3 regions of the Paenibacillus sp. YYML68 genome follow, and region 1 is predicted to be linked to each of the others. Evidence: riboswitches for the same ligand, from Rfam matches in the RefSeq annotation. Region 1 holds a riboswitch; each other region holds the start of a gene.
The links. Region 1 has a riboswitch for cyclic di-GMP ahead of PAE68_RS19620 (EAL domain-containing protein). Riboswitches for the same ligand answer to the same signal wherever they lie in the genome.
Positions count from the first base shown of each region.

Region 2: another riboswitch for cyclic di-GMP. It lies ahead of pelF (GT4 family glycosyltransferase PelF); the one in region 1 lies ahead of PAE68_RS19620 (EAL domain-containing protein).
Region 3: another riboswitch for cyclic di-GMP. It lies ahead of PAE68_RS09505 (methyl-accepting chemotaxis protein); the one in region 1 lies ahead of PAE68_RS19620 (EAL domain-containing protein).

Region 1 is NZ_BQYI01000001.1:4,366,844-4,374,293, forward strand. It holds gene PAE68_RS19615 (MarR family winged helix-turn-helix transcriptional regulator) at 1-257, shown strand, start outside; gene PAE68_RS19620 (EAL domain-containing protein) at 275-2,680, opposite strand; cyclic di-GMP riboswitch class I at 2,768-2,850, opposite strand; gene PAE68_RS19625 (metallophosphoesterase) at 3,025-4,167, opposite strand; gene PAE68_RS19630 (sulfite oxidase-like oxidoreductase) at 4,307-5,002, opposite strand; gene PAE68_RS19635 (hypothetical protein) at 4,999-5,553, opposite strand; gene mnmH (tRNA 2-selenouridine(34) synthase MnmH) at 5,750-6,793, opposite strand; gene selD (selenide, water dikinase SelD) at 6,831-7,450, opposite strand, start outside.
Region 2 is NZ_BQYI01000001.1:1,526,047-1,533,496, reverse strand. It holds gene PAE68_RS06765 (hypothetical protein) at 1-711, opposite strand, end outside; gene PAE68_RS06760 (hypothetical protein) at 831-2,444, opposite strand; gene PAE68_RS06755 (hypothetical protein) at 2,441-3,718, opposite strand; gene PAE68_RS06750 (coiled-coil domain-containing protein) at 3,715-4,059, opposite strand; gene pelF (GT4 family glycosyltransferase PelF) at 4,074-5,807, opposite strand; cyclic di-GMP riboswitch class II at 5,882-5,964, opposite strand; gene PAE68_RS06740 (hypothetical protein) at 6,205-6,558, shown strand.
Region 3 is NZ_BQYI01000001.1:2,080,990-2,088,439, forward strand. It holds gene PAE68_RS09490 (hypothetical protein) at 1-56, shown strand, start outside; gene PAE68_RS09495 (IS4 family transposase) at 365-1,432, opposite strand; gene PAE68_RS09500 (sensor histidine kinase) at 1,742-3,460, shown strand; cyclic di-GMP riboswitch class I at 3,619-3,711, shown strand; gene PAE68_RS09505 (methyl-accepting chemotaxis protein) at 3,823-5,508, shown strand; gene PAE68_RS09510 (diguanylate cyclase) at 5,577-7,310, opposite strand; gene PAE68_RS09515 (ABC transporter substrate-binding protein) at 7,315-7,450, opposite strand, start outside.

The sequences.
Region 1 (7,450 bases):
GGGAGGTGCGCGCCGAAGACAGACGGTATTACAGCGTCTATCTTACCCCGCGCGCTATGGAAATCAAGGATGAGGTGCGCGCCGTCATCGTGTCTTGGCGCAGTGTGCTGACCGATGGCTTATCGGAGGAAGAGCTGGAGATTGCGCTGGAGCTGCTAGACCGAATGGGAGCTAATGCGGAGCGCCAGATGAAGCTGCAATGGCAACAGGAGGAGACCGATGCACTGCCAAGCGATGAAGCCACAAAAGAAGCATAGCTAAGCAACGCCGCAGCTTATCCTGCGGCGTTGCTTCGATTATGCGGCTTGTTCTTGTGGTCCAGAAAGCGGACGAATTGCTCCGCCGCTACAGGACGGCTGACGACATAGCCCTGCACCTCATCACAGCCGAGCAGCTCCAGCATATCCCACTGTCCACGCTGCTCCACACCTTCAGCGACGACCTTCTTACCGAGGCTATGGGACATGGCGATCATCGCTTTAATAATGGCCCGGTCGTTCTCATTGCTCTCCATCTCCATCACGAACGAGCGGTCGATCTTGATCGAATGCACCGGAAGCTGCTTGAGCAATACGAGCGACGAGTAGCCAGTGCCGAAATCATCGATCGACAGCTTGACGCCGAGTGCCATGATCTCTTGACAGAGCACGTTGCTCTGCTCCTGCTCCAGCATCGCAGTGCGCTCCGTAATCTCAAGGCATAGCAGCGACGGGTCGATGCCGGTGCGATGAAGCGTCTCTGCGAGAACCTGAGGGAATTTAGGGTCCTGGAATTGCTTGGCCGACAAGTTAATAGACAGACAAATCGGCTCATAGCCAGCCTCCAGCCAATCGCGCAGCTGCTCACAGGCCGTCTCCAGCACCCAGTAGCCGATATCGACGATGGTGCCCGATTCCTCCGCGAGTGGTATGAACAATCCAGGTGAGATGAGCCCCCTCTCTGGATGATTCCACCGGATAAGCGCCTCTGCGCCGATCATTTTCCCCGAACGAATATGCACCTGTGGCTGGTAATGAAGCGCGAACTCTCCTTGCTTCAGCCCCTTACGAATCCAACCATCCATCCGGAAGCGCTCCCGCTCCTCATGATGAATCGAAGGGTCGAAGATGACCGCGCGATTACGACCCGATTTCTTAGCGTGGTACATGGCCAGATCCGCATGCTGCTGCAGCTGCTCCGCCGTCTGCCCATGCTCCGGGAAGCTGCTGACGCCGATGCTCACCGAGATGTAGTGCGACTTACCCTCATACACAATCGGCTGCTGGAAGCGCTGGTACAGCTCCTGACAATAAGCCTGAATTCGATCCAAACCGGACAGTCCCGGCACGAGTATCGCGAACTCGTCTCCAGACAGCCGCGCAACGGTCATATTCGGAAGCGCAGCACCTCGCAGCAGAGCTGCCACATGCTCCAGCAGTCGATCACCGACGTGATGTCCTTGCGTGTCGTTAACTTTCTTAAAGCCGTCCAAGTCAAGCACCATCATCGAGAAGGGCGCATCGAACTTCATGCCGTGGAGCAGGTGCTCCTCAAGCTTTCTCTGCATCATATACCGGTTCGGCAGCTCGGTCAGCTTATCGAAGTAGGCCATGTGCCTGATCTGCTCCTCGGCTTCCTTCATACCTGTTATGTCGAGCAGAACCACACATTGGAATCGTTCTCCTGCTGTATGTATAGCCTCGCTGTCCGCTCTCACGTACTTGAGGCTTCCATTACCGAGGTTAACCTTATACTCGCCCTTGAACATCGGTTCATGAGACCCCTTACGGCGATCGTCAGCTTCAACTGGTTCTGCCACAAGCTCCATATAACTCGACAAACGGGTTAGATTCGACTTGTCCTTCGGCTTAGACAGCTTCAGCATAGCCTGTGCCTCTGAATTGAGCTCACGGATATATCCGTCTCGATCCAGCAGCAGAATGGCCATAGGCGAGAGCTCGTACAGCACCTGATACTTCCGTTCAATAGAGGGCAGCAGATCGTACTTGATCATCGCATACCGCATGAACAGCGCATAGATCATGACACCGAACAGGCTGAAGTCGACGACCCGCATCATCTCCGGGACGAGCTGTAGGCCGCGAAGCATCGTAAGCACTACGACCCACATTCCTCCGAAGCCCAGTCCGATTAGCACCGTCTTCAGCTGCTTACGGCGAAGCTTGATAGCGGTGTGGTCGGCAGAGCGTAGACAAGAGATTATAAATATGGAGGACAGAACGATCGTATAGACGGCCGCTCCTAACGTCATACCGAGCAGCATCGGTTGTGCCGTCTGGTAGCTCCACATGCCGATGCTGTCGATCTGAATCAGCTGCTCCGGCTTCCAATATAACGTGACCATTACAGCAAGAAGCGGCATCAGAGACAACGCTTGAATTAGCCTGTGCCCCCATATGCGCTTCATCTCCGTTAGCTCCGCGAAGAACAGAATCACACAGCACATGATGAGATAAGCAGGTATAAAAACGGAAATATAAACAAAAGCTTCGGCGAAGGGCAGCTGAACGATACTCGTCAACATATTTCCCAGCAGGAGCACGATCGTTAAGAAGAAAAAAACGGCTGCAATTCGATTCAATAAGCCCTTGCGGTCACGCTGAAGCGTCTCCATCGCGATAAAAAACAATACGGAGATCGGGATGAGGTGAGCAGCTAGAAGGATAATAAATGATATCATGGAGCATACCTCCGGTTTGAAGCATATAGTCATCATCGTCTGTCTGTAACGGAGGGCTAACTTAAGCGTTCGTTGTCGTCTCTACGAGACGGCAGCTGGCTGGCAAGCGTGTTCGCGTAGCCCCTGTAGTTTTGCGTCCCTTGCTTTCGCAAGGTTTGCCAATCCCAATATACAACATGAGCTAATTCTGTTATAACATAATATTCCGAATAATGAAAGCGTTTCACTTAAATTCTTGACCGCTCCATCCATGACGCGAAGCCTCATCCAAAAGCACAAAAAGGCTGCTCGATCCGTCTCCCGCACGTAGGTGCAAGTCTTGGATCGAGCAGCCATATGACCATCTATGAAGTAAACCTGATGTCCAGCTGAAGCAGCTCTGAGCGGCTGCCGATGCGCATAGGCGGGCCCCAGAAGCCGAAGCCTGACGAGACGAGCGCGTGCATGGAGCCTTTGCGCACATAACCCCAGTCCAGCTCGAACAATCGCCGTGTAATGAGATGGTTCGGCATCATCTGGCCGCGGTGCGTATGACCTGACAGCATGATGTCCGCTCCGGCCTCGGCAGCCTTATCCAGCTTGTAGGGCTGGTGATCGAGCAGCACGATCGGCTTCGTCCGATCGATGCCGTCCAGCAGCTCACTCACCGTAAGCCGGGCAGACTTGGCGAAGCGCTCGACCGCGTAATCCTTGCGTCCAGCGATGACAAGTCCCCCTTCGAGCTCGACCGTACGGTCGAGCAGCACCTCGATGCCGATCGCCTTCATCCGTTCCACATACTCATTCACGTGACCACCGATATACTCGTGGTTGCCGAGCACGGCATAGACGCCCAGCGGCGCTCGCAGCTGCTGCATCACGCCCTCCATCCGCTCCTGCACGAACGGCTCGATGCTGTCGTCCAGCACGTCACCCGGCAGCAAGATCAGGTCTGGCTTCATCGCCTCCACCTGCCTCACCAGCCTCCGCAGATGACGCGTGCCGACCATCGTGCCAAGATGCAGATCCGAGGCGACCGCTACGCGCAGCTCCTGTCGCCCTGCAAGCCGCTTCGCGATGGTCAGCTCGTAGCGGCGAACGACCGGGCTCCACGCATTGCGCAGCCCGATGACAGCCAGTACAGCGAGCACGACCACGAGCACCGTACCGACAGAGACGATAGCCCCTGTCTTGGTCATACCTCCGACCATTAGCCCCCATACAGCTAGATGTCCGAGCGGAACGAGCAGAATCGCATAATACAGAAGCCCCATGCCGATCGAGCCAACCTGCCTCAGCAGCTTGAACATGCGGTATGGCAGCACTCTGCGCAGCAGCATGGCCAGCATGTAGCCGAAGGCCAGCAGCACATAGACCGTCACGTATACGACAAGTGGGACTTCAGGCAATATGGCTTGCCAGTACGCCGAGCCGGCCCACCCGATGTATACGAGCAGCGCCACCAGCAAGGCTACGATCGCAAGGAACAGGAACAGCTGCTTTCTCATGGCAAGGTTGATCTCCTTCAATTAACTATTGTGTGCAAGCCTCGATCCATCTACCGCAACGGCTACTATTGTCCCACAATGAACAGCTCTGCACAACGCGGTACACACTGGTCAGAGCTTCCTCGTCACCGTCATAAGCTCAGTCGTACTCCTTGTGCACCCATTCGTCCTCAGGCAAGCCGAGGTCCTCCCCCGAGAAGCGCTCCTCGCGGAACGGGTCTGCCTCCAGATGAAACCCGTTGCGCTCCCAGAAGCCCGGCCGATTGTCATGCATCAGCTCGAAGCCGCGAATCCACTTGGCACTCTTCCACAGGTACAGGTGCGGCACCAGCAGCCGCAGCGGCCAGCCATGCTTCGGCGTGAGAGGCTTGCCGTCATACGAATGCGCCAGCAGAACATCGTCGCCCATCAGATCAGCGAGCGGCACATTCGTCTCGTAATCGTGATCCGCATGAACCATCACGTAAACAGCGCCAGACTTCGCCTGTATGCCCGCCAGCTCCAGCACATCGCGGAAGCGTACCCCTTCCCAGTGCGTATCCGCCTTCGACCACCGCGTGACGCAATGAATGTCGCACTTCACCTGTACTTGTGGCAAGGCGAGCAGCTCACGGTAAGTGAGCGTCCGCTCCTCCTCGACCTCACCGAAGAAGCGCAGCGTCCACTGCTCCATATCGTACTCCGGTACTTGACCTTCATGAAGGATAGGGAATCGATCCGTCCATACTTGACCTGGCGGCAAGCGGTGCTCGAAGCCCGGCAGCTCCACGCCCATCGACTGCGTCTGTTGTGCAGACTGCTGCTTCAGCTTCTCCGCTTTATCATGTCTCTTCATTGCAGCTTCCCTCCCTCGGCATACAGATGAATATGTGTAATATACTCGCTGACCATCGTATGGATCGCTCGTGCCGCCTCATCAGACGGACCGAGTGCAGACAGCTGCTGACGGATCGCCTCGATCCAGCGTGCGCATGACTCCGCTCCGGCCGCGTGCACCCGGCTGAAGTCATCCAGATAAGCCGGAATGAAGCTGCAGTCGATCGAATTCATCGAGTACGTATACGTTGCTGGGTTGTGGCCTGCGGCCTCCCATTCCTTCAGCCCATCATACAGCTGACTTAGTGTAATGAGACCGAGCCTGTACGTGCGCCTCGCATATTCATATGCATCGTGCTCGATGAGTCCTTTCTCATACCGCTTCTTGTTCGTCTCGTCGAGCAGGTACAGTGCGCCTCCCCATTCCAAGGCGAACTTGAGCCAGAATTCGGCGTCCGCCTTCTCAAGGGTCAGACGGATCCGTTCCTCGAATACGAGATCGGGATTCGCCGCCAGCAGCCGTCTTGCTTCCTCCGCCTCGCGTCGCTGCTGTTCCGATTGAACGTTCATGCTCGTGTCATCTCCTTGTTAGATCATGGTGCTCCAGGTTGAAAAAAGAAGACGTCGCCGTCTCCCGCAACGTCTTCTCTTGAACGGCTGCCAGCCTTCACGCTACGCTTAGTCGTCGGCGGCTCTCTTGAGCTTCCACCGGGCTTCACGCTTCGCGTATGTCATCTGCTGCGGCCCTCTCGACTTCTACCGAGCGTCACTCTGCCGATTCCAGCGGTGGCAGCAGCTTCATAATCTGCTTCAGCGCGTCGTCCAGATCGGTCGCCTGAATCGGGATGCGCTCCTTCTCATACTTATCGGTCGCGTGCTGGTAGCGCGGATCGTAATAATACAGGAGCAGCAGCTCGACCCCTTCGTCGAACCGATCGTGCTGCAGCGCCTCGCGAATTTGTGCGGCGATCGGCGTATGAATGCGATCGGCGATAAGCTCGAAGGCCGCAATGCATGCAGCCTTGTGCTCCTCTGGCTTGTAGTCGCTCAATATATGCTTAACGCGCTCCTTCGTCGGCATCTCGACGAACAGCGCTGTACCGTTCTCCTTCGCCTGAACGACGAGGTCAGGCAGCACGACCTTGCCGACCCGCTTGCTCTCCGCCTCGATGATCAAGAATGGAGCATCCTGGTACCGCAGCAGCTCATGTAGCAGAAGCGACTCGAACGTCTTCTGGTTGTTCGGCACAAGGCCGATCTGACCGAAGATGGAGCCGCGATGCTGCGCCAGCGCCTCGAGATTGATCACCGGATAGCCGCGAGCAGCAAGACGGTTCAGCAGCTCCGTCTTGCCGCTGCCCGTATAGCCATTAATGACATAGCAGGGAGGCAACGACGTCAAGCTCGCCAGCGTCTCCACGACCCACTTGCGGTAAGCGCGGAAGCCTCCTGTGAGCCGGTACATCCGCAGCCCCATCAAGGCAGTGACCGTCGCGCTTGTCTTGCTTCGCATTCCCCCGCGCCAGCAGAACACAGCCTTGCGTCCTGGACCGGCCTGCTCGATCGACTGGATGAAGGCCGGCAGCTTGCGCGACACAAGCTCGAGACCTTTCGTTTTGGCAGCGTCTACACTGACCTGCTTGTACAGCGTGCCGACCTCAGCCCGCTCCTCGTCGTTGAACAGCGGAATGTTCAGACTCCCCGGTATGGTCGAGTCCACATACTCGGACTCCGACCGTACATCGATGAGTACGATTTCCCGCTTGCGCTGAAGCTCCAGCAGCTCAGCTACCGTAATATCCTGAAACATGGCCATGCTCTCCTTTGCAGGTAAAGTCTTGTTGATGTTACTTCGTCACGACAATATGTCCGGGGTGCTCGCTTGTGATGTCACCGATCTCATGAGCATCGACGCCAGCTGCCCGCAGCTCGCTGAGCAGCTTGTCCGCCTGAGCGGCCTCGACCGCAATGAGCAGTCCACCGGACGTCACCGCGTCGCATAGAATCCATTGGTCGAGCTGATCGAGGTCAGCCGGGAACGTCACCGCGCCCTCCAGATGGGCGTAGTTGTTCTTCGTGCCGCCCGGCACGAAGCCCGCCTCCGCCAGCTCCCGCACCCGCGGCAGCAGCGGCACGTTCGGCTGAGCGATACGCACGCCGACTTGGCCGCCGCGCGCCATCTCCAGCGCGTGACCGAGCAGGCCGAAGCCTGTGACATCTGTGCAAGCATGCACATCATACGGCTCCATCGTCTCGGCGGCCGTCTTGTTCAGCGTCGCCATCACCTTCGTTACCTGCGCGACCTCGTCCGCGTTCAGCTGATCCTTCTTGATCGACGTCGTCAGAATGCCAACGCCGATCGGCTTCGTCAGAATGAGCTTGTCGCCCGGCTTCGCGCCCGCATTCGTCCGCACCTTGTTCGGATGAATGAGACCGGTCACCGCAAGCCCGAATTTCGGCTCATTAT
Region 2 (7,450 bases), 2.8 Mb from region 1:
CCAGATCGCGAGCGTAATCAGGATGCCGTCCAGCGGTCCCATATATTTCAGAATGTACAGATGGTCGATCTGCGCCCACTTCTGGATCGTCGCCAGCACAATATGGAAGCCCTGCGGATAGATGTAGTCGAAGAACAGCTGCCGCTTGTCAATATACTTCATCCACGCGAGAGTCACGAAGCCGTCCGACAGCGCCGGAGCCGCCTCGGTCAGTGCATCGTAGAACCGGAGGTAGGCGGCGTAGCCGACGACGCTGAGCAGCAGCAGCGGACCTGCAAGTCGCTTGACCTGCAGACGCTCGAAGCATGCTTGGGCAAGTCGTCTGCACCTGCGCTGCAGCCACTCACGGGTTAATCCTGCGAGAGCCAGTCGTCCGTCGAGCGCATTGTAGAACAGCACCTGGTACTGGAAGCTATGCGAGTCGGGACCAGCCATGGCCAGCCTGAGCTTCCTGAGTCGGGTATATTTGCGAATGGATAAGACAAGCACGAGCAGCACCCAAGCTATGAATTCGTACAGCTTCGTCGCGACAAGGATGTATCCGCAGGCGATGATATACAGGACGATGTGACTGCTGTAGACGAGCTGTCGCTCGACCCAATCGCCGGACGGACGTGTGAAGATCAGTCTCGGTACGACAAGGAGTAGCATGAACAAGGCGAACGCCATATGCAGCAGCTGGCCGAGCTGGTGAGACCACGCACTATACATCGCTTCTCTACCTCCTTTTCCACAATGATGCTAAGATGAACTGACGTGCAGCTGCCCTCGAACAGCGCCCCATCCGATCCCCGAACCGATCCGTTCAGGTCAGGTCTGCCAGCGCCCGACTAAGATGCCGCGTACAAGTAATAGTCAAGCTTCTTGATCAGCTTCATCAGATTAATCGTAGACAGCACCGCGACGACGAGCGAGCCAGCAAGCAAGCCGAAGATCGCATAATGGTAATCGACCCAGCGACTAAGCAGGAAGCCGACAACGAAATTGACGATCAGTCCGATGATAAGCGCTTTGTTAATTTTCGTAGGCTGTGATAAGGAGAACAGGATGACGGCGTTCAGCAGGAACACTGACAGCACCGCGTACGCCACTAGCGCCCACACGAGGACGAACTGAGTTACCTCGCTCGCCAGGAAGCCTTGAGCATTTTCCAGGAAATAATTGTTACTTGCATAATGGAAGAGCCAGAATACGAGAATCGCGCTGCCGATTGCTGTCACGACCTGTAGCAGTTGGGTGCGAATGTATCGCCGTAGGAAAAACCGGTTCATCTTCTCCGCCTCGTCCGCCATATACTTCTTCTGCTCGGCCTCGAGCTTGCGCATGAACCAGGAGATGTTGACCTCGCTGATGCCTAGCGGAATCATGAGCATGAGGAGAGCAAAGTCCATCCCGACCTCGTATTCGCCGCGAAACCAGATGACGTACGGCATATAGGTATTGTTCGTGGACCATGCGACGATCCGATCGATATAGATGAAGGTGAAGTATAAGAAGCCGTAGAAGAAATAGTGCATCGCCGAGTAAATCGTAATCGACACTCGAGGCATTACCGAGACTGTCGTCGGTCCCGCCTTCTTCTCCGCTTGTCGGAACAGTCTCATAATGAGCAGCATGCAGAGCAGCGATACGATCGTCAGTGCGACCAGCTGCGAGAAGATGATGTCGATGCCGAGTATTTTATAGAGAACATAGACAAGAAATATGCCGAGCACGATAATGCCTGTGAAGTACAATTCCTTCTTGAGAATGTACATAACCGTTACCGTAATCCAGATGCCCGTGAGCAGTATAAAATAGGCGAGTATGTGAAAGAGCATGCGGTAAGGAAACAACGTAAAGAGCATATCGACTGCCAAAATCAGAACAGCCATCACTAAACATAGAACGAAGCCGACTTTAATGAAGAAGAACGTCGTTCGGCTGGCTAGCATGTAATGACCCTGCAGGATGTAGAAGAAGCCGCGACGTGCAATCGCCTGGGTGAAGCCGCCCACCGTCATGAAGCTTAGAATGGTGCCGATCGCTATACTCGTCGCAAGCTCGACAGACAAGTTCTCGAACGACCAGAGGGAGAACTTCAGCGTTAGCATGGAGATGACGGAGATCGCCATCGGCAGTGCGAATATCGTTCCGCGTAGAAAAGCACGCAACAGCTCATACAGCTTCTGCCGCCACGACAGCTCCTCCGCCTTGGAGAATGAGCTGTACTGGATGTTGTCCCGGATCGAATCCCAGATGGCGTCCGCGAGCCCGAATACGTCCTGTACGCCGAAGGTGTCAGCCGCTCTGCGGTCACTCCAGCCAATCGATTCGAGAATGGCTGCTACCTCGTAGCGGTCCTGGGGCTGGAGGTGCCGCTCCAGCACCTCCTGGACCAACCCGCGGAACGCCCCGTTCTCATACAGAGAAGCGCTGGCGTTAATCGGTACAACGTTGCTCATGTCTCATCGTCCTCGAATCCGGGCAGTATCATATGCACGATCAAGTCGGCAAGCTTACCATCGGCCTCAGCTATAGCCAGAATCGGCTCGGTGATGACCTCGTACTTCCGAATGATCAGCTTCCCCCGGCTATCGAGAAGATCTTGGCCCGCCCGGTTGCCGACGATATATTGCTTCTTAATGAAGCTCGCCTCCTGCGTCAGCTGAGCGCTCGACGAAGCTGGGTCTTGAGCTGCTGGACCTGCATCAGCCGTTCCATAAGCGGCCGAAGCTCCCTGCGCTGACTTACTGATGCCCGCATCTACAGCCGAGCTATGCGCAGGGTCTGGTGCTGCCGTCTCCTCTGCTACTGCTGCCGTCTCCTTCTTCGCCTCCGAATCGCCTCCGTACAAATATTTGTCAAGGTTATCCCAAAAATCCGCCCGCGGATCATGAGCTGTCTCCACCGCTGTTGCCGCAATCCGCACCTCAGCCTCAGCCTCAGTCTCCATCGTGTCTGCGGAGTGCGCCTCTTCAGTCGCGGACACCTCGGGCTCCGTCTCGTCTTCTCCGAACTCCGCCTCTACTGCCGCAGGCTCCGTCTCGGCTACACCAGACTCCGCCTCCACTACCGCAGGCTCCGTCTCGTCTTCGGACGACTCCGCCTCCACTACGGCCACAGGCTCCGTCTCGTCTTCACCAGACTCCGCCTCTACTACTGCTGCGGGCTCCGCCTCGTCTTCACCAGACTCCGCCTCCACTACGGCCGCTGGCTCCGTCTCGTCTTCACCAGACTCCGCCTCCACTACCGCTGGCTCCGTCTCGTCTTCACCAGACTCCGCCTCTACTGCCGCAGGCTCCGTCTCGGCTCCCAGCTCCGACGCCGACGCATCCTGCTCGACGTCGCCAATAGCCTCGTCCAGTTGATCCAACAATACCTCGATCGTGATACGAAACGTATCAATCTCTATATCAAGCTCCGCCGCAGCAGCAAGCTGCTCCGTTCTGCGCCTTGCCGCCTCCGTCTTCAGCCGATTGGCCTCTTCCTCGCGCTCATTATTCAACAGCAGCAGCGCATCCTTCGTCTTGCGCAGCACCAGCTGCTTATACGCTTCGTCCGTCACCAGCTGGCTGCTGCGCACCTCCGCTTCCATAAGCGCCTGCTGCAGGGACTCATTCTCAAGCCTCAACACTTCGATCCTCTGCTTAATAGCAAAGTACGCCTCCCACAGACGTCTTGCATCATCCAGCTGCACAGTCTCAACAAGAGAATCATTGATCTGTATCTCCATCATCCGATTCCCCCCTGTTCCACATTCGCGACCTGCGCCTTCATTGTGCGAATCGTCTGCGACAAGCTTCTCTTTAGCTTGTGCAGCTGTTCCCTCTTCCGTTCCAGCTGTAGCTCCATCTCCTGTTCCTTCTTCTTAAGGCTCTCGATCAGCTCGAACAGCTTCTTCGTATTGTCCATATGAGACATTAGAATGATGGACGATATTTCCTTCTCTACCAATGACAGATCCGTTCCTTGCTGATTCATCTCCTGCAGCCTGCGCTTGAGTTGTTCATTGTCATGAAGCAGTGTGGACAGCTCTGTCTCGGCTTCATCGATCAGCTTGCGGTACAGCATATCCAAGTACATCTTCCTCCCTACGATACAATCTTGAACCCATACAGCTCAGCAAGCATTCGCATACGCTCAAGCTCCATACGTGCTGCGTCCGGCCGTCCCATATGGGACAAGCACTCGGAAATTTCGGCTAGCAGTGCAGGTGTTGATGCCGCTCCCGGCAGCATTTGTACCGCAGCCCGGAACTGCGTGACGGCCTCGGGATAATAGCCTTGGCTTTTCAACGTGTAGCCCTGCTGAACATAGATTCGCTGTCGGTCCACCACATGCACCGAAGCCGCGCTCTCGCGCATCGCCATGTCCGATTGAACCGATAGCTGGATGTAGCTCTTCATATGCTGCTCCAGCACTTTATCCAAGGTCAGGAAGCTCATCGCCCGAGCTCTCGCCGCCTTGCCGAGCGTACGCCGCAGCTCCGCGTCCTGCAGCAAGAGAGCTGTCTGCTCAGCCAGCGCCTCCGCATCTCGAGGCGTCACGATGTAGCCCGTATCTCCGAGCGCCTCGCTGATCCCTCCGACATTCGTCGCGACGACAGGTCTTGCCGTCATCATTGCCTCAACTACGGCGTAAGGGAACGCCTCCGAAATACTCGACAGCACGACGACGTCCCCGCTCCGGTAAGCGCCCGCCATATCTTGAGTATGACCTGCGAAGATCACCGTAGCCTCCAGACCAAGCTGATCTCTGAGCTTCACGCATTCCTCGTAATAATCAGGTACTGCGACGCTGCCGTGGATGACATATTTCACATTCGGAATACGCTGCTTCACCAGCATGGCAGATCGGATCAGCGTGAGAATGTCCTTATTCGGATCGATCCGCGCAACAGTCACAACAGTCGGATGAGCGTTGCCGGGACTTGGCGAAGGCAGGAAAATTTTATCATCCACCCCATTGTAGATGACCTTGATCTTGTCCGCTTCTACCCCAAGTCGAGTCTCCCAACGTGTGTTGTACTGACAAACGGGTGATACTTGGTCCGCATAGGCGTAATTCAAGGTGACGATAGACGAGATGAGTCGAACGAGGAACGTGTTCAGGAACGAGGACAGTCCCCGCTTCGCAAGTGACAAGTACTGCTCACGTAAATAGACGCCGTGCTCGGTTAACAATATCGGCGTCCCGTGCTCCAGCTTCGCAAGCACGCATGGAATGCCGCAGAACGCAGCAGCCGAGGAATGCGAGACATGAGCCTTCGGAACAGGATTGTTCAATAGGTTGAAAAAGCGGAAGATCCACCCGAGGCTCTGGATCATGCCGTACAGGTCTGGTGCAGGAAGCGATGGGGCGGACATCACGATCCGCTTGTATACATCCCAGGTCAACTCAGACTTGAACGACTCCTTGTACTCATACTCCTGGAAGTAACGGTACAGTGCATGCATCACCTGAGCAAGCTCTTGGGGGTTGCGGTCGAGTCCAATCAGTTCCTCCACGAGAGTCGTAAATAGTGGAATGAACTGTTCTTGAATGACCTTGGGCGTTGTTCGTTTCTTGGCGAGGTATACTTGGGAGAACGGAATGTCCAGGTGCTCGCACGGCTCCTCAGTTCCCCATAGCGGCATCGACTTCAGCAGCGCATGCTTAGGAATCTTGAACTTGGGCAACACGTAAGGATCAGTAATGACACTGTACAGCACATAATCAATGTTCGAGAGCTTCCTCACAAGTATGTCGCACCAGGTACTGACGCCGCCTTGATAGAACGGGTAAGTCCCTTCTGTAGACAGCATGACGGTCAGCTTCTGCCCCATCCGACGCACCCCCTCGCATAATCACTGATTCATGTCCTTCATCTGCTTAGGCATAAAAAATAGCCATCGTATGCTGCTTGATGGCCGGTTGCACTACTAGCTCCCCTTACCCCAAGTGCCCACATATAGAGTAAGAATCATCGCTGCCTATTTATTTCGTCCGATACAATATGTATCTCATTTTATGTCACTTTTGTCAATACAGACAGAAGAAAATGTTCGTTTAATCAAAAAAAATTTAACGCGGATTGATTGATTATATGCTGTTGTGAGGCTATATTTGTGCAGCCTCAGGACGAGGTGGCTATGTCTCCATAGATTGATACACTGAGTATCATTTTCTGTTGACTGTTCACGCCAATCCTCTAAAATATAGAGAGGATCACGTAGCATTGGAATGGTTATAGTCACCGTATCTGTCTTACTAATCGTCTGCAGCATGTCCTTAGGCTCCGGTACCCCCTCGGCGATGGCTGCGTCTTGGCGTGTTGCATTTACCGATATACATTTGGAAAAGGCGGTCAAGGCACAGCTTCAGCTAGGGGAAGCTAACTCGGTTACAGCTGCCGACATGAGCCGGTTGACTGAGCTTCATGCTGCTGATGCCGCGATTACGAGTCTCGAGGGGCTGCAGCATGCCGTTGACATACTGCCGGCTGGAGCCACGTACATTCGCGTACATGGTCTGCCGGAGGCAAGTCTGTACTTCTATGCGCTATGGCGTGCGGAGGGGCTGGCGGCGGAGAGTTAGCCCACGCGTTGGGCACGTTGTGGGAAGCAGCGGGGCGCGGTGAGCCGTCAGAGGCTGGAGCGTACAGGCGTGGGGAGCAGGCGCCGCGCTTTAGCGTACGCTTCGGGCGCTATCCGCGCGCCATGACCGCGCCGAGCGCAGGCGCCGCGCTTTAGCGTACGCTTCGGGCGCTATCCGCGCGCCATGACCGCGCCCGGCGCTGGCGCCGCGTTTTAGCGTACGCTTCGTACGCTATCCGCGAGCGCCATAACCGCGCCCGGCGCTGGCGCCGCCCTTTAGCGCACGCTTCGTGCGCGATCCGCGCGCGCCATGACCGCGCCGAGCGCTGGCGCCGCCCTTTAGCGCACGCTTCGTGCGCTATCCGCGCGCGCCATGACCGTGCCTGGCGCAGGCGCTGCGTTTTAGCGTACGCTTCGGGCGCTATCCGCACGCGCCATGACCGCGCCGAGCGCAGGCGCCGCGCTTTAGCGCACGCTTCGTGCGCTATCCGCGCGCGCCATGACCGTGCCTGGCGCAGGCGCTGCGTTTTAGCGTACGCTTCAGGCGCTATCCGCGCGCGCCATAACCGCGCCGAGCGCAGGCGCCGCGCTTTAGCGCACGCTTCGGGCGCTATCCGCGCGCGCCATGACCGCGCCGAGCGCAGGCGCCGCCCTTTAGCGTACGCTTCGGGCGCTATCCGCGCGCGCCATAACCGCGCCGAGCGCAGGCGCCGCGCTTTAGCGCACGCTTCGGGCGCTATCCGCGCGCGCCATGACCGCGCCGAGCGCAGGCGCCGCCCTTTAGCGTACGCTTCGGGCGCTATCCGCGAGCGCCATAGCCGCGCCTGCCCATGCCCCGTGCATTAGCGTACGCCCCCCACCTCCTTCTCCGCACGCACAAAAAAGAGCGTACA
Region 3 (7,450 bases), 2.3 Mb from region 1:
GAGGGGGCGAAGGGAATGAGCGAACGGTGCCTGTTACTGGACGAAGCGCCTTATGAGTACTCGGGATTTGGGTAAGCTCTTGCAATATGCCGAGATCTGCCTTGCACGGTTCGTCTACCATGTACTGCTCCTGTTGAAGCATTCACGAAGAAGCCTCGGTCTCGCAGACCGTGGTTTTCTTTGATATCGTAAATCAGTAGCGTTGCATAAATCATGACATCTAAAATGGTGGAATATTCAGAAATTAGTTTTCAAATTCCAAGGGCCAAAAACTTACGGGGTACCCCTGAAACAGGCAGTTGCTGTCCATTTGTAATATTCATCCTTTTCAAGTTGATGATTGGTTTTTTTCGACTTAGGCGACTTACTGGTCTTTCTGTTTCTTCTGTCGCCCTCTCGAAGTTCGACTCGTTCCCAGTTCTAGCTTCATAAGCAGCAGCAAGCAGTATGCAATTAAACAGATCCAAATCTGATTCATCACTGCGTTCTCGCTGTCACCGTAAAAACAGGTTAGCTTCAGGTTCTGCTTGACCCACCGGAAGAACATCTCGATCTGCCAGCGGCTACGATACAGGTCACCAAGCTCTTCTGCCGTCAGGTCGAACCGATTCGTAATGATACGGACCTCATTACCGCGACCGTCTGTGGTGACGATCATACGAAGGGGGTGCTGCATGCGCTTGTGAGCTTTGCCTAGCACGACTTTGACATCGCGGATGATGTCTGAATCTGTGTTCACCGAAAGTTCTTCCACTTCTTCGACAACAGCATTGTCCTTTAATCGTGATACGAATCGAATGCCACGCTCGCAGTAACTGTCGTATTTGCCGTAGTCCAGATACCCGCGGTCCATCAGATACGTGACGTCCGACTCATCGATCAGGACGTCCATTTGGCTGCGGTCTGCGGGCCTTGCAGGCGTAACCACTGCCTTATCCGGATAAACATGGTCGGGGTCAGCAAATGCCACTCGCAGGTGCAGTTTCACGCCTGCTTTCGTTTTTCGGAAAGTCGCCCATTTATACCGCTGTAGGCAAACGCTGATCGTAGAAGAGTCTATAATCTTGACCGTTCCGATGCGCCCTGATATCGGCCTAGCATCTCGATGCAACTGTGTAATGAGATTACAAAGGATGGCTTGAAGTACTTCTGGGTCCAGTTGATTATTTTTACGGGACAACTGGGATGCACTGATCGAAGCAATGCCGAGTTGCTTTTGAAATTCCTCGTCGTGCTCCAGCTTTCGCATGATGGAACGAAGACCCTTTCGCTTCTCTAACTGTGCTTCGATGAAGATGTACAGAAAGACTAAGGTGTCGAGCTTTTTCACATAACGGTCGAGCGTAGTCGTGCTTTGCCAATTCGGGATGATGTTTGGATTTATTGGTGCAACCCATTTACCAAATGCAGAAAATAGTGTATCCTTGTCCATGCGTATCTCCTAAGTTAGGGATTTGGACAGGGCTACCTGTTACCCTAATTTTAGGAGTTTTTTGTTACAGAGTACGACCTATTTATTACAATAATAGCACAATTTGTCCAATCTGTTCGCGTGTTAGTTTTTATGCAACGCTACTGATCGTAAATATGTAAAATTAATGGAAGTCAAGGTCAATCACCTAAATTTTCCTTTATAATGGTTTACTTGTATGGCATAAAAAAATACACTTATTTTGTAAGCAGTACAAACCTCACATGAGGCTGTGTCTCAACTAAATACAAAATAAGGGGATATCCCGCAATGCTGTCCGAACTTTATGTCAATGCCTCGATCATGCTCGCCCACGTTTTCATCATTCATAAGATCTATCATTGGCTGCGCAAGGCGGCTGGCTGGCAGAGATGGGGATCAGCGTATTTTGGAATCAGCTATGGACTTCTAGGGAATGTATTGATGCTGTTTACCTTCGATCTGAAGGATGGCACGATGCTTGATCTACGTGCACTGGCCATTATGCTGGCCGGTAAGCAAGGCGGAGCGCAGGGTGCTCTAGTCTGCACGGTGCTCGTCGCAGCCGGGCGATTGTCTCTGCAGCCACTGGACGATGTGTCGATCTTAAGTGCGTTGGTCACATTGATCGGGGGTGGGGCATGTGCATGCTTGCTACGCTATATCAGGCTGAACGGAATATTGGCATGGGTATGGATGACAACGCTATATTCAACCATTACAGCGATTGGCATGACTTGGTTGATCCAATCGAACACACAGCACTTTAGCGTGATGCTCCAATATGCACTTGTACTCGCCATTGTGGGCAGCCTAAGCTTCCTGTTCATCGAATATTTGGAGAAGACCATTCACGCGCTGTATCGACTGCGAGCCATTAGCGAGACCGATTCATTGACGGGTCTTCTCAATTATAGAGGGCTTCATATTCAGCTGCGCAAGCTTCTGACAATGCCGATTCGATTACGGCCTGCGTTCTCAATGTACTTAATTGATGTGAAGGATATACGCATACATAATTTGGAGCTGGGCCATCGGCAAGTGAACTATTTGCTGGAATGTACGGGACAAGCTTTGAAGCACTTGTTTCCCCATGCGCTCATACTTGCGAGGTATCAAGGAGACAAGTTCGTGCTCGTGACCGATGAGGATGAGGAGCGTGTCCGTACGATTCTCGATGAGGAGCTGTCCGAGCATAGCGGGTTGGAGTTTATTTATACCCAATTGCTGTATCCTGATTATGGGCTGAGCGAGCAGGAGCTTCTGATGAAGCTCGAGGAACAGCTGCTTGCCCGGAAGAAGGTGAAGTGGAAGAGTGAGGAAGAGAGGCTGACACGTAACGAGAAGCTGAAGGCGGTGGGCGAGCTGGCTGCTGGACTTGCCCATGAGATACGCAATCCGTTAACTGCGGTGAAGGGCTTCTTACAGGTCGGGATGCAGAAGGGGGATATTGCTCCGTACTACACGATTATATTGGATGAAATTAACAGAATGAGCGAGCTGACGAACGAGTTTTTACAATATTCCCGTCCGCAATCGGCGCAGATGTCTCGCTCTAGCCTTGAAGCGTGCGTCAGTCGCGCGGTGCAGTTGGCTGAGTCGTCAGCGATTCATCATGGTCATCAGGTTCAGAATATGTCAGCGGAGCATGATGTTGAGGTAATGGCTGACCCGCAGAAGCTGATCCAAGTGCTGCTGAACTTGATGAAGAACGGACTTGAGGCGATGAGAGAGCCTGGCACCTTAACGGTTCGGATGTATCCGTTGTCTGAGCATTTCGTTGCGATCGAGATTAAGGATACTGGAATGGGCATCTCTTCCGAACAGATGGAGCGCATATTCAGCCCCTTCTTCACGACGAAGGAGACGGGAACCGGACTCGGCTTGTCGATCTGTCAAAAAATAGTGCAGGATCATCGCGGTATGATCGCCGTGGACAGCGAGGAAGGCAGTGGCAGCACATTCACAGTGACACTTCCAGTCATCAAGCGGCACTCATCGACGGCTTGACGACGGTTCAACAGAGGTAGTCGCACGCCAAGCTAGCAGCAGCGTGCCGACTGCCTCTTTATTGTAACTATACTAAGACAAGCTCAATTTTCCAATAGATTTTTTGGCCTTCTTTTAGTAAAATTGGCTATGAGACATTAGTCCTATATATTGAATCCCATACGTAAAGGCAAACTCGGCGAAAGACGGGGACGCAAAGCTTCAGGCCTAAAGTAAAGCTTCGGCTTCACTAGGGCGGCTGGGCTGCCAAGTGGTGTTAATGGTCAAACCGCTCCCTATTGGTCGGTTTTTTTGCGCTTGCCGGCCGAACGCCTCAGCATTTTTGCGTATGATGTATGAACAGATTGGGGAAGGTGCAGCTTATGAAGTGGACAATCAGCAAGAAACTGTATGGCGGATTTTGTATTATTCTGTTCTTTGTTGTGTTGCAAGGCATTACTTCGATCTATTTTCAGTCTCGATTGGTAACGATCTATGAAGACCTCATCGAACGTCGTGCCGTCATCGCTAGCACGATGATGCGCGTTGAGACGAAGGCTGCGCTGCAGACAAGCAGTCTCCAGGATTACTTGCTAACCCAGGACGAGAGCTCGAAGCAGAGGCTTCTTGCTGCTAACCGAGACGCGAGAATGGGAATTGGATCGGCATCGTTGTTGGTACATCGTGAGGAAGACAAGCAGAAGCTGGCGAAGCTGATTGATCTGAATAAGAGGTATCTTGACGTGACCAGCTCCGTATTTGCGATCTCCTCCAAGCAAGAGCAGCTGATGTATGCCAATAAGGAAGTGTTCCCGATAGCTAGGGAGATGGGGCAGCTCGCCGAAGAGATCGCCAATGGCCAGAAGGAGCTGATGCAGCAAGGGATAACGGACAATGCTGCGCGTGCCGACAACATCAAACGGATCCTGTATATGTCGCTGGGTATCACCATTGTGGTTTCAGCCTTGCTCGGCTATTTCATCTCACGCAGCTTGTCAAGACCGATCATCGCGTTGACTCACGCGGCAAGAGCGATCGCCTCGGGCGATCTTCGTGACCAAGACCTGCGCATCCGCAATAAGGAGGAGCTCGGTGTGCTGGCTTCTTCGTTCCGCGAGATGACTGAGCAGCTACGCATGCTAATCCACCAGGTGCAGACTACCGTGGAACAGACAGCAGCCAGCTCCGAGGAGCTGACAGCAAGCGCAGAGCAGTCCGCATCGGCTGCTCAAGGGATCGCTAGTACGATCATGGAGGTGAGCAGCGGCAGTCAATCGCAGGATAAAGGCGCCCGCGAATGTGTCGTTGCGATGCAGGAGATGGCGATCGCGCTGCAGCGGATCGCGGAGTCGTCGGCAACCGTATCCGACATTGCACTCGTAACCAGAGAGTCGGTTGAGCAGAGTTATAGCTCAATTGAGCAGACGATCGATCAGATGGAAGGCATCCAGCGATCCGTCGGAGGCGCCGCCGTAGAGGTCGGGCATCTACATAAGCATTCTCAAGAAATCGGCGACATTGTGAAGCTGATTAGTGAAATATCGAATCAGACGAACCTGTTGGCGCTGAACGCCTCCATTGAGGCGGCACGTGCAGGCGAGCAGGGCAGAGGCTTTGCCGTTGTAGCGAACGAAGTCAAGAAGCTGGCCGGAATGACCCAGCAGTCTGCTGCCCAGGTAGAGGAACTGATCGCCCACATTCAACAGAGCACCGAGAAGATCGTAGTTGCCATCGATCAGAGTGTGGAGGATGTGCAGGTCGGCAGCACGGCAGTTCAGAAGGCCGGGGAAACGTTCGCAGAGGTAAGAGACGCAATGCGTATAGCCGTTGAGCAAATTCAAGAGGTATCCGCCTCGGCGGAGCAAGCGTCGGCAAGCTCGGAACAAATGCTGGCAACCGTCGAGGAGGTATCGACCATCGCTCGCACGATTATGGAAGAGACGCAGAGTGTCGCCGCTTCCACCGAGGCGCAGCTTGCTTCCATGGAGGAGATTTCAGCGTCTTCCGAAGCGTTAAGTCAGCTCGCAGCTGATCTTCAGCAGAACATAAGCCGATTTAAGGTGCAATAATCTTGTACGGATAGTGAGCAAAAATAGCCTCCCCCGATCATAAGGGGGAGGCTACTTATCATACAAGATTAAGCCATACAAACCTTGTTGCGTCCGGAATACTTGGCAGCATACAGCGCTTGATCGGCTTCCTTAAGAAGCTGCTTCAGCTTCATGGTGTTATCTGTGCGGGCGGTGCTTACACCTAAGCTGATGGTAACGCTTAGAGTACCGCTGTCGCTTGTGAACGTTAGCTCACTAACTGCTTGGCGAATGACTTCGGCAAGTCGGCTGCTCTCCTCCAGGCCGGTATACTCGAGCATTACGATGAACTCTTCACCACCGTAGCGTCCGACCCGTGCTGATGCATCGTGCTCGAGAAGCTCGCTGACCTTGCGGGCGACCCCTTTGAGCACCTTGTCTCCAACAAGATGCCCGTACCGGTCGTTCACGCTCTTGAAATGATCGATGTCGAACATGATGAAGCTCAGAGCTGTTGACTCCTGTTGGGAGCGAACCAGTGCCGACTCAGCGAGCTCAATGAACGTGCCGCGGTTCAGGAGGCCGGTCAGCGAATCTGTTGTTGCGAGCTGCTGCATACGCTTGTACAAGGATGCGTTATGAATGAATACGCTCACCTGACTGAATAAAGAGTAAGCCGCTGTCATCTGCTGCGACGTAAAGGGCTCATCTGCAGTCAGTCCGATCAGTCCGACTCTGTTCTGCTCGATAGTCAGCGGATACCAGAGCACCTTCGCATCAGGTGACATGTGAGGCTCGCCCGTTTCGCACATATGTCGGAACGCAGATTCAACCTCTTCTTGATGAAAGTTAGGCTCGCTGTCCAGCTCAGATACTGCAGACTTCTGTAGCAGCTGCCCGTGATCGAGCATCCAGACAGCTGCGTGACGGTAAGGCAGCAGCTCACGTGACCCCTGCAGGACGCGATCCATTACTTGCTGTACATCAAGCGAGGAGCTCACGCTGGAGACAATACGCTGGAGCTTCTCTGCTACCTCTCGTTGGCGACGCTCCAGCTCGTATTGCGTTTCCAGCTCAGCCGTCTGAGCGGTGCGCCTAAGCAAGTCGTTAATTTGAGTTACCATATGATTGAAGGAGGAAGCAAGCTGGCCGATCTCATCCTTCGTTACGATGTCGGCGTTCGTCCGCAGATCGCCGGCGGCTACAAGGCCCATATGCATGGACATAACCCGCAGCGGCTTCGTGACCCATCTGGATAACGTAATCATGATGAAGTAGAACGCAAGCGCGACGAATATGAAGGACAATACGATCGGAACGAGCGCGTAGGCGGCTAGCTTCTGGGTGATGACGCTCTTACGCATCGTCACGACGACGGCGCCGGAAGCTGGCTCTAGGCTATTGTTTTGCACGGGCAGCACAACGGCTGTATACAGCTCGTCTTCCATGGAATAATCGAAGCGCGTTTCTTGGACCATCATCAAGGCTTGCGAATAATAGGGCAGCTCCGCCTCCGTTCCAATGAGCACCGGGTTGCTGTGAAACAGGATACGTCCATTAGGATCGATGACGAAAGCATGGCTGACGTCCGGGTATTTCGAAATAATCTCCTTGCATTGCTGCTCGAAGCCGGTCAATTCCTCCAATGGGACACCGAGTGCGGAGAGTCGGTCGAGCTGTGTAAGTAAACTGTTGCCGACGACAGCAAGCTCCTGCTGCAGAACTCGGCTATATTCTTGCTGAAACAAGAACGAAGTAATCCAATTGTTCGCTCCCACGATGAGCGCTAGGGTGACGATCAGCATGACGGCAATTTTGGTCTGTAGACGTTTGAAGTTCATAGGCTTAAGGCTCCCATATGAAGCGATTGTACACCTTGGAGCTGAGCAGTACCGTGCTGTCCAGCTTCATATTCAGCTTCTTGGCTCTGGCAAGACTGACGATCGGCTCGCCCTTAACGGTCGGCTTCATAGGCAGAGAG